DNA from 2 places in the Aquamicrobium lusatiense genome. Region 1 is predicted to be linked to the other one. Evidence: riboswitches for the same ligand, from Rfam matches in the RefSeq annotation. Region 1 holds a riboswitch; the other holds the start of a gene.

Region 1 (3,205 bases):
GTCAGCATTTTCAGCAGCGTGGTCTTGCCGGCGCCATTGGGGCCGACGAGGCCGATGCGGTCGCCGCGCTGGATGCGGGTGGAGAAGTCGCTGACGACGGTCAGCTCGCCAAAGCTCTTCGAGATCGACTTCGCCTCGATCACCAGCTTGCCGGATTCCGCCGCGTCGCTCGCCACCATGGTGGCAGCGCCTTCCGCGCCGCGATAGGTGCGGTGGCGCTGGCGCAGGGTCTGCAATTCGCCGAGGCGGCGCACATTGCGCTTGCGCCGGGCGGTGACGCCATAGCGCAGCCAGTGTTCCTCGCGCGCGATCTGGCGACCAAGCTTGTGCTGGTCGCGCTCTTCTTCCTCGAGAATCTGGTCGCGCCATTCCTCGAAATGGGCAAAGCTCCGGTCGAGCCGCCTTGTCTGGCCGCGATCGAGCCAGACGGTGGCGCGCGAGACGCGCTCGAGAAAGCGGCGGTCGTGCGAGATGATGACGAGCGCCGAAGAGGAGCGGATCAGCTCTTCTTCCAGCCACTCGATGACATTGAGGTCGAGATGGTTGGTCGGCTCGTCGAGCAGCAGAATGTCGGGCTCCGGGGCCATGACGCGGGCAAGTGCGGCGCGGCGGGCCTCGCCGCCCGAAAGCTCGCCCGGTGCTTCATCGCCGCTGAGGCCCAGATGTTCGAGCAGATAGGTGGCGCGGTAGGGATCATCGGCGGGGCCGAGACCTGCCTCGACATAGGTGCGCACCGTGGCGAAGCCGTCCATGTCGGGCGCCTGCGCCAGATAGCGGATGGTGGCTGTCGGCTGGCGGAAAACCTCGCCGTCCTGCGCCTCGGCCAGACCGGCCGCGATCTTCAGAAGTGTCGACTTGCCCGAACCGTTGCGCCCGACCAGCGCGATGCGGTCGCCGGGCGCGACGGTGAGGTCAGCGCCGTCGAGTAGTGGTGTGCCGCCGAAGGTCAGGCGGATGCCGGCGAGATTGAGAAGCGGGGGAGCCATGTCAGCCCTCTTTTGAAGTAAGTGGATGGGCGACGAGCAGGGCGCGGCCCTGTTCAAGCCCGACGCCGAGCCGGCCGCGCACCTCGTTCGACATCGTCAGCGACGAACCGAACGGGACGCGCACGGCTTCAAGCGGCCATTTCGCGCCGTGCACGGTCAGGCCGGTCAGCTCCGAAAAGCCGAGGATCGAGAACAGCGTGCCGTCCGAATAATCGAAGACTGTGGTCTTGCGATGGAGGAGCGGGCGGCCTTCCTGCGTGCCGCTCGTCAGCAGCACCTCGGTTCCCGCCTCTGCCAGCCGCAGCGCCAGCGCAAGGTGCAGGAACGCGTGGTCGGCGCGCGCGCCGCCGAAAGCGCCGGCCAGCACCAGCGCGGTCGCGCCCTGTTCAAGGGCGATGTCTACCGCCAGTTCGCCGTCGGTGCTGTCCTTGTCGGCAGGGAATTTCTGCGTCGGCACCGATGCCAGATGATCCGGCAGGTCCGGCGGCGCGGAATCGAAATCGCCCACCCACAGCTCGGGAACGATGCCGAGCGTCTCGGCGTGGCGGATGCCGGAATCGGCGGCGATGAAGCGCGTGCCGGCGATCTGGCGATCGAGGGCGGGGGTGCGGACAAGCTCGCCGCCGAGAAGGATGGTGTATCGGCTCATGGGATCAGGGCATTAGCAGTCCCGCCGGAGGAACGGAAGGGCGGGGCATCGCTCTTGCTTCCCGCCGCATGGGGGCCTATTTCTGAAGATGCTCTAACGGGGTGCCGGACGCGTCATTGCGGCCCGGCTGAGAGGCGAGACCACGCCAACCCGCTGAACCTGATCCGGTTTGTACCGGCGGAGGGATTAGAAGCTGTCGGACATCCGGCGCCTCGACCCCCTGAAACGCAACCAAGGAGGCGCCGATGCGCACGATGCTCTTATCCTTTCTGTCGGTCGCAGCCGTGCTGGCCGCCGCACCGGCTTCGGCGGAAGGCAGGCTCACCATCTACACCTATGACAGCTTCACCGCCGAATGGGGCCCCGGCCCACAGGTGAAGGCGAATTTCGAGGCCGAATGCGGCTGCGAGGTCGATTTCGTCTCGGTGGCCGACGGGGTCGCCCTGCTCAACCGGGTGAAGCTCGAAGGCGCGTCCACCAAGGCCGACATCGTGCTCGGTCTCGACACAAATCTCACCGCCGAGGCGCGGGGCACAGGCCTGTTCGTCGCCAATGGTGCGACGCCGCGGGTCGACGTTCCGGGCGGCTGGGACGATGACATGTTCGTGCCCTACGACTACGGCTATTTCGCCGTGGTCTATGACACGGAAAAGCTGCCCAACCCGCCGGCCAGCCTCAAGGAACTGGTCGAAGGCGACGCGAAGCAAAAAATCGTCATCCAGGACCCGCGCACCTCGACGCCGGGGCTCGGCCTGCTTCTGTGGGTGCGCTCGGTCTATGGCGACGAGGCGGGTGCGGCATGGGGGAAGCTCAAGGACCGCGTGCTGACGGTCACGCCGGGCTGGAGCGAGGCCTATGGGCTGTTCACCAAGGGCGAGGCGCCGATGGTGCTCTCCTACACGACCTCGCCCGCCTATCACATGATCGCCGACAAGAGCGACCGCTATCAGGCCGCCGCCTTTGCGGAAGGGCATTATCTTCAGGTCGAGGTGGCCGGCATCACCGTTACCGGAGCGAAGAATCCGCTGGCCGGAAAGTTCCTCGCCTTCATGACCGGTCCGGGTTTCCAGGACGCGGTGCCGGAAACGCAGTGGATGTATCCGGCGGCGAAGACCGACAAGCCGCTCGACCCTGCCTTCGACAAGCTCGTGAAGCCGGCAAAGGCCCTGCAATTCAGCCCGCAGGAGGTCGCCGACAACCGCAAGGCATGGGTGGACGAGTGGCTGTCCGTGATGGGCCGGTAAGAAAACTTGGCCGATCGCGTCGCCTCCGAATACAGGGATCCGCGCGTCGCCGCCGGCATCGTGGCGCTGGCGGCGATCTCGCTGCTGATCGGCGGGGCCTTCGCCGGGCTGATCGTGGAGGGCATGCGCGATCTTTCCGGAGCGATTGCCGCTTTCGACCCCTACCTGTTCAGGGTTGCCCGCTTCACGCTGTGGCAGGCGCTGTTGTCTACGCTTTTGTCGGTCGTGCCGGCGCTGTTCGTGGCGCGGGCTTTCGTGCGCCATCCGGATTTTCCGGGGCGGGGCCTGATCCTTCAGCTTTTTGCGGTGCCGCTGGCTCTGCCGGC
Region 2 (3,205 bases), 1.0 Mb from region 1:
TCCACCGCGATGTCTTCGACCGCAGGGGCCTTCTTGATCAGCCCGCTTTCCTCAAGGAATGCCCCGAAGCGGGCATAGCGCGCGCGGTCGAGGGCCGAGGGCCGCTTGGCGAAGCGCGGCAGCGTGTCGTGCCACGCGGCCTTGTTCAGCTCGTCATCGAGATCCGGATAAGCCTTTATGAACAGCTCCCACCCCTGCTGCGGGTGATTGGTGAGGTGGATCGCGCCTTTCTCCACCGCGGTAAGGAAGCGCCTGAGGCGGTCGTCGCCGGCCAGTTCCGGGCGGGTGATGAATACCAGCTCATCATAGACCGGAATGCCGTGTTCCTCGGGGAAGAAAGCGCGGCCTTCATGGCCTTCGAGCTTCATCTGGGTCAGCTCGAAATTGCGGTAGCCGCCGATTGTGGCATCCACCTGCCCGCTGATCAGCGACGGCGACAGGGCGAAGTTGACATTGACCAGCTCGATCTTGTCCTTGTCGACGCCGGCGCTTCCCAGCATCCGGGAAATTATGGCGTCCTCGAAGCCGGAAACCGAGTAGCCGATCTTCTTGCCTTCGAGGTCCTTCAATTCCCTGATCGGTCCGTCGGCCAGAACCGTGAGCGTGTTGAGCGGGGTCTCGACCAGCGTGCCGAAGCGCACCAGCGAAACGCCGGCATCATGGTCGAGATAGAGGTTCGGCTGATAGTGGATGCCGATCTCGGCCTTGCCGGAGGCCACCGCGCGCGGCACGATCGAGGGATCGGCAGGCGGCACCAGCTCCACCTCAAGTCCCGCTTCCTCGAACAGGCCGAGCTCCTTTGCCACCACCAGCGGCGCGTGGTCCGGATTGACGAACCATTCCAGCATCACGGTGAGCTTGTCGGCGGCATGGGCGGCACCGGCCGTGGCGACGGAAAGCAGAAGCGCGAGCGCGCAGGATCGGATCATGAGGACTTCCTTTGCTGATGATGGGGAGAGAATTCGCCTTCGCGTGCCCATGGCGTGAGAAGGGGAGCGAGGGCATCGACAGCCCGCCGCAACGTCAGGGTGAGAACGGCGATGACGGCCATGGCCGCGAACATGGTGTCTGTCTGCATGCGGGCATTGGCCTGAACCATGACGAAGCCGAGCCCTGCTGATGCGCCCACCCATTCACCGATCACTGCTCCCAGCGGAGCAAGGGGAGCGGCGACCCGCAACCCGGAGACGAGAGCCGGGATGGCCAGCGGCACGCGCAGCAGAAACAGCGTTTGGCGGTGGCTGGCGGGGGTGAGGGCGGCGGCATCAACGATTTCCGCCGGCGTGCGCCGCAGCCCGTCCGCAAAGGCGGAGGCCACGGGAAAGAAGATGATGAGCGCCGTCATCACCACCTTGGAGGTCATGCCGAAGCCGAACCACAGCACCAGCAGCGGCGCGATGACGAAAACCGGAAAGGCTTGCAGAACCAACACCACGGGCCAGACCGCGCGCCCAAGGCGCGGAAAGCTGGCGATGGCAAGCGCAGTCGCCACGCCTGCGAGCGTACCGGCGACAAACCCGGCGGCGATCTCGGCCAGCGTCACCAGCATGTTGTCGAAAAAATAGAGCGGCTGTCGCTGGAAGGCGGCGGCGACGTCCAGCGGCGCGGGCAATATGTACCGCGGCGGGGCAAAGGCCATGACGATGGCCTGCCATGAGGCCACCAGCACCAGCATGGTGCGCAATGCTGCCAGAACAGCCGGCATGTCGCGATTCCCTAGAAGCGGAATCGTGTCGGCGGGCGGAATTCGTATCGATGCTGCATGGCGATCTCCCGACTTGTCATCATGGAGATCCAGGTGTGCGAAGAATTGGCAGGATTGCCCGAAGGCCCTTTTTCCGTTCCTACGCCGGCATAACCCGGATCAGGTTCAAGGGTCCGGCTCACTGCCATCTCAGCGCCGTACGGCGCCCCCCTCGGAATGAAGCCATCTATGTTTCAAGCGCCCGGTTCTGTCAAGCGACGTCGCCGCTGACCAGCGAATGGAAGGAGGCTGTCATCAGCCCGACCGCGAGCTGTCATGGTGCTGTAACGTGCGGGTCCTAGCTAGCGGGTCTCTTTTTTGAGTTTACGGAGAACCCGATCATGCGAAGCCTACTCGCCATTCTGACCGCAACAACCATACTGGTTCCGGCCGTTGCCGGCGCCGCCACGGTCTACCCGCTCGACAGGGCGACGATTCTCACCGCTTCGCCCTTCGACGTGAAAGTCGAGTTCGATGGTGTTGTCGCGGGTTCCGATGTCACCGTCACCATCAACGGCAAGCCGGCTGCGGAAGTTCTTGGCAAGGAAGCCACCTTCATCGAGAAGGAAGATGGCGTCGAGGCTTCGGCCGTGCGTCTGGAAGGCGTGACGATCGCCGAGCCCGGCACCTACACCGTCGTCGCCAAGGCGGGAGATGACGAGAAGACCGTGACCTGGGAAGTTTACGGTACCTCTGCCGAGCCCAAGGCCAAGAACGTCATCTTCCTGATCGCCGACGGTCTGTCGGTCGCGCACCGCACCGCCGCGCGCATCATGTCCAAAGGCATGACCGAGGGCAAGGCCAACGGCCGCCTCAACATGGACGATCTTGATCGCATGGCCTTCATTGGTACCTCGTCGACCGAATCGGTCGCCACCGACAGCGCCAACACCATGTCGGCCTACATGACCGGCCACAAGAGCGCCGTGAACGCGCTTGGCGTCTACGCCGATCGCACCGCCGATCCGTTCGATGACCCGAAGGTCGAGACGCTGGTGGAGGCGCTGCGCCGCCAGACTTCCAAGTCGGTCGGAATCGTCACAACCTCCGAGCTCCAGGACGCGACGCCGGCAGCACTCTTCGCCCACACCCGCCGCCGCGCTGAAAAGGCCGCCATCAACACGCAGATCTTCGATCTGAAGCCCGAGGTCATCCTCGGCGGTGGTTCGGCCTACTTCCTGCCGCAGTCCGTTGCCGGCTCGAAGCGCAAGGACGACACCGATCACATCGAAGGCTTCAAGGAAGCCGGCTACACGCTGGCAACCACCAAGGGCGAGCTTGAGGCCGCCGCCGGCTCCAACACCGGCAAGGTGCTGGGCCTCTTCCACACCGGCAACATGGACACCACCCTCGACCGCGAATTCCTGAAGAAGGGCACGGTCGAGAAGTTCCCCGAGCAGCCAGGCCTGGTTGACATGACCAAGGCGGCAATCGACCAGCTTTCTAAGAACGCCGAAGGTT

Evidence for each region. A riboswitch is a leader RNA that binds a small molecule or an ion and turns the genes downstream of it on or off. The one in region 1 is predicted to bind thiamine pyrophosphate.
Region 2: it holds a riboswitch for thiamine pyrophosphate, as region 1 does, so the genes downstream of both, HNR59_RS06730 (ABC transporter permease) here and thiB (thiamine ABC transporter substrate binding subunit) in region 1, are expected to answer to the same signal.

Annotation. Positions count from the first base shown of each region.
Region 1 is NZ_JACHEU010000001.1:388,715-391,919, reverse strand. Features, by position in the region: gene HNR59_RS02020 (ABC-F family ATP-binding cassette domain-containing protein) at 1-986, opposite strand, end outside; gene HNR59_RS02015 (thiamine diphosphokinase) at 988-1,635, opposite strand; TPP riboswitch at 1,723-1,838, shown strand; gene thiB (thiamine ABC transporter substrate binding subunit) at 1,881-2,879, shown strand; gene thiP (thiamine/thiamine pyrophosphate ABC transporter permease) at 2,886-3,205, shown strand, end outside.
Region 2 is NZ_JACHEU010000001.1:1,402,288-1,405,492, forward strand. Features, by position in the region: gene HNR59_RS06725 (ABC transporter substrate-binding protein) at 1-929, opposite strand, end outside; gene HNR59_RS06730 (ABC transporter permease) at 926-1,705, opposite strand; TPP riboswitch at 1,825-1,927, opposite strand; gene HNR59_RS06735 (alkaline phosphatase) at 2,086-3,205, shown strand, end outside.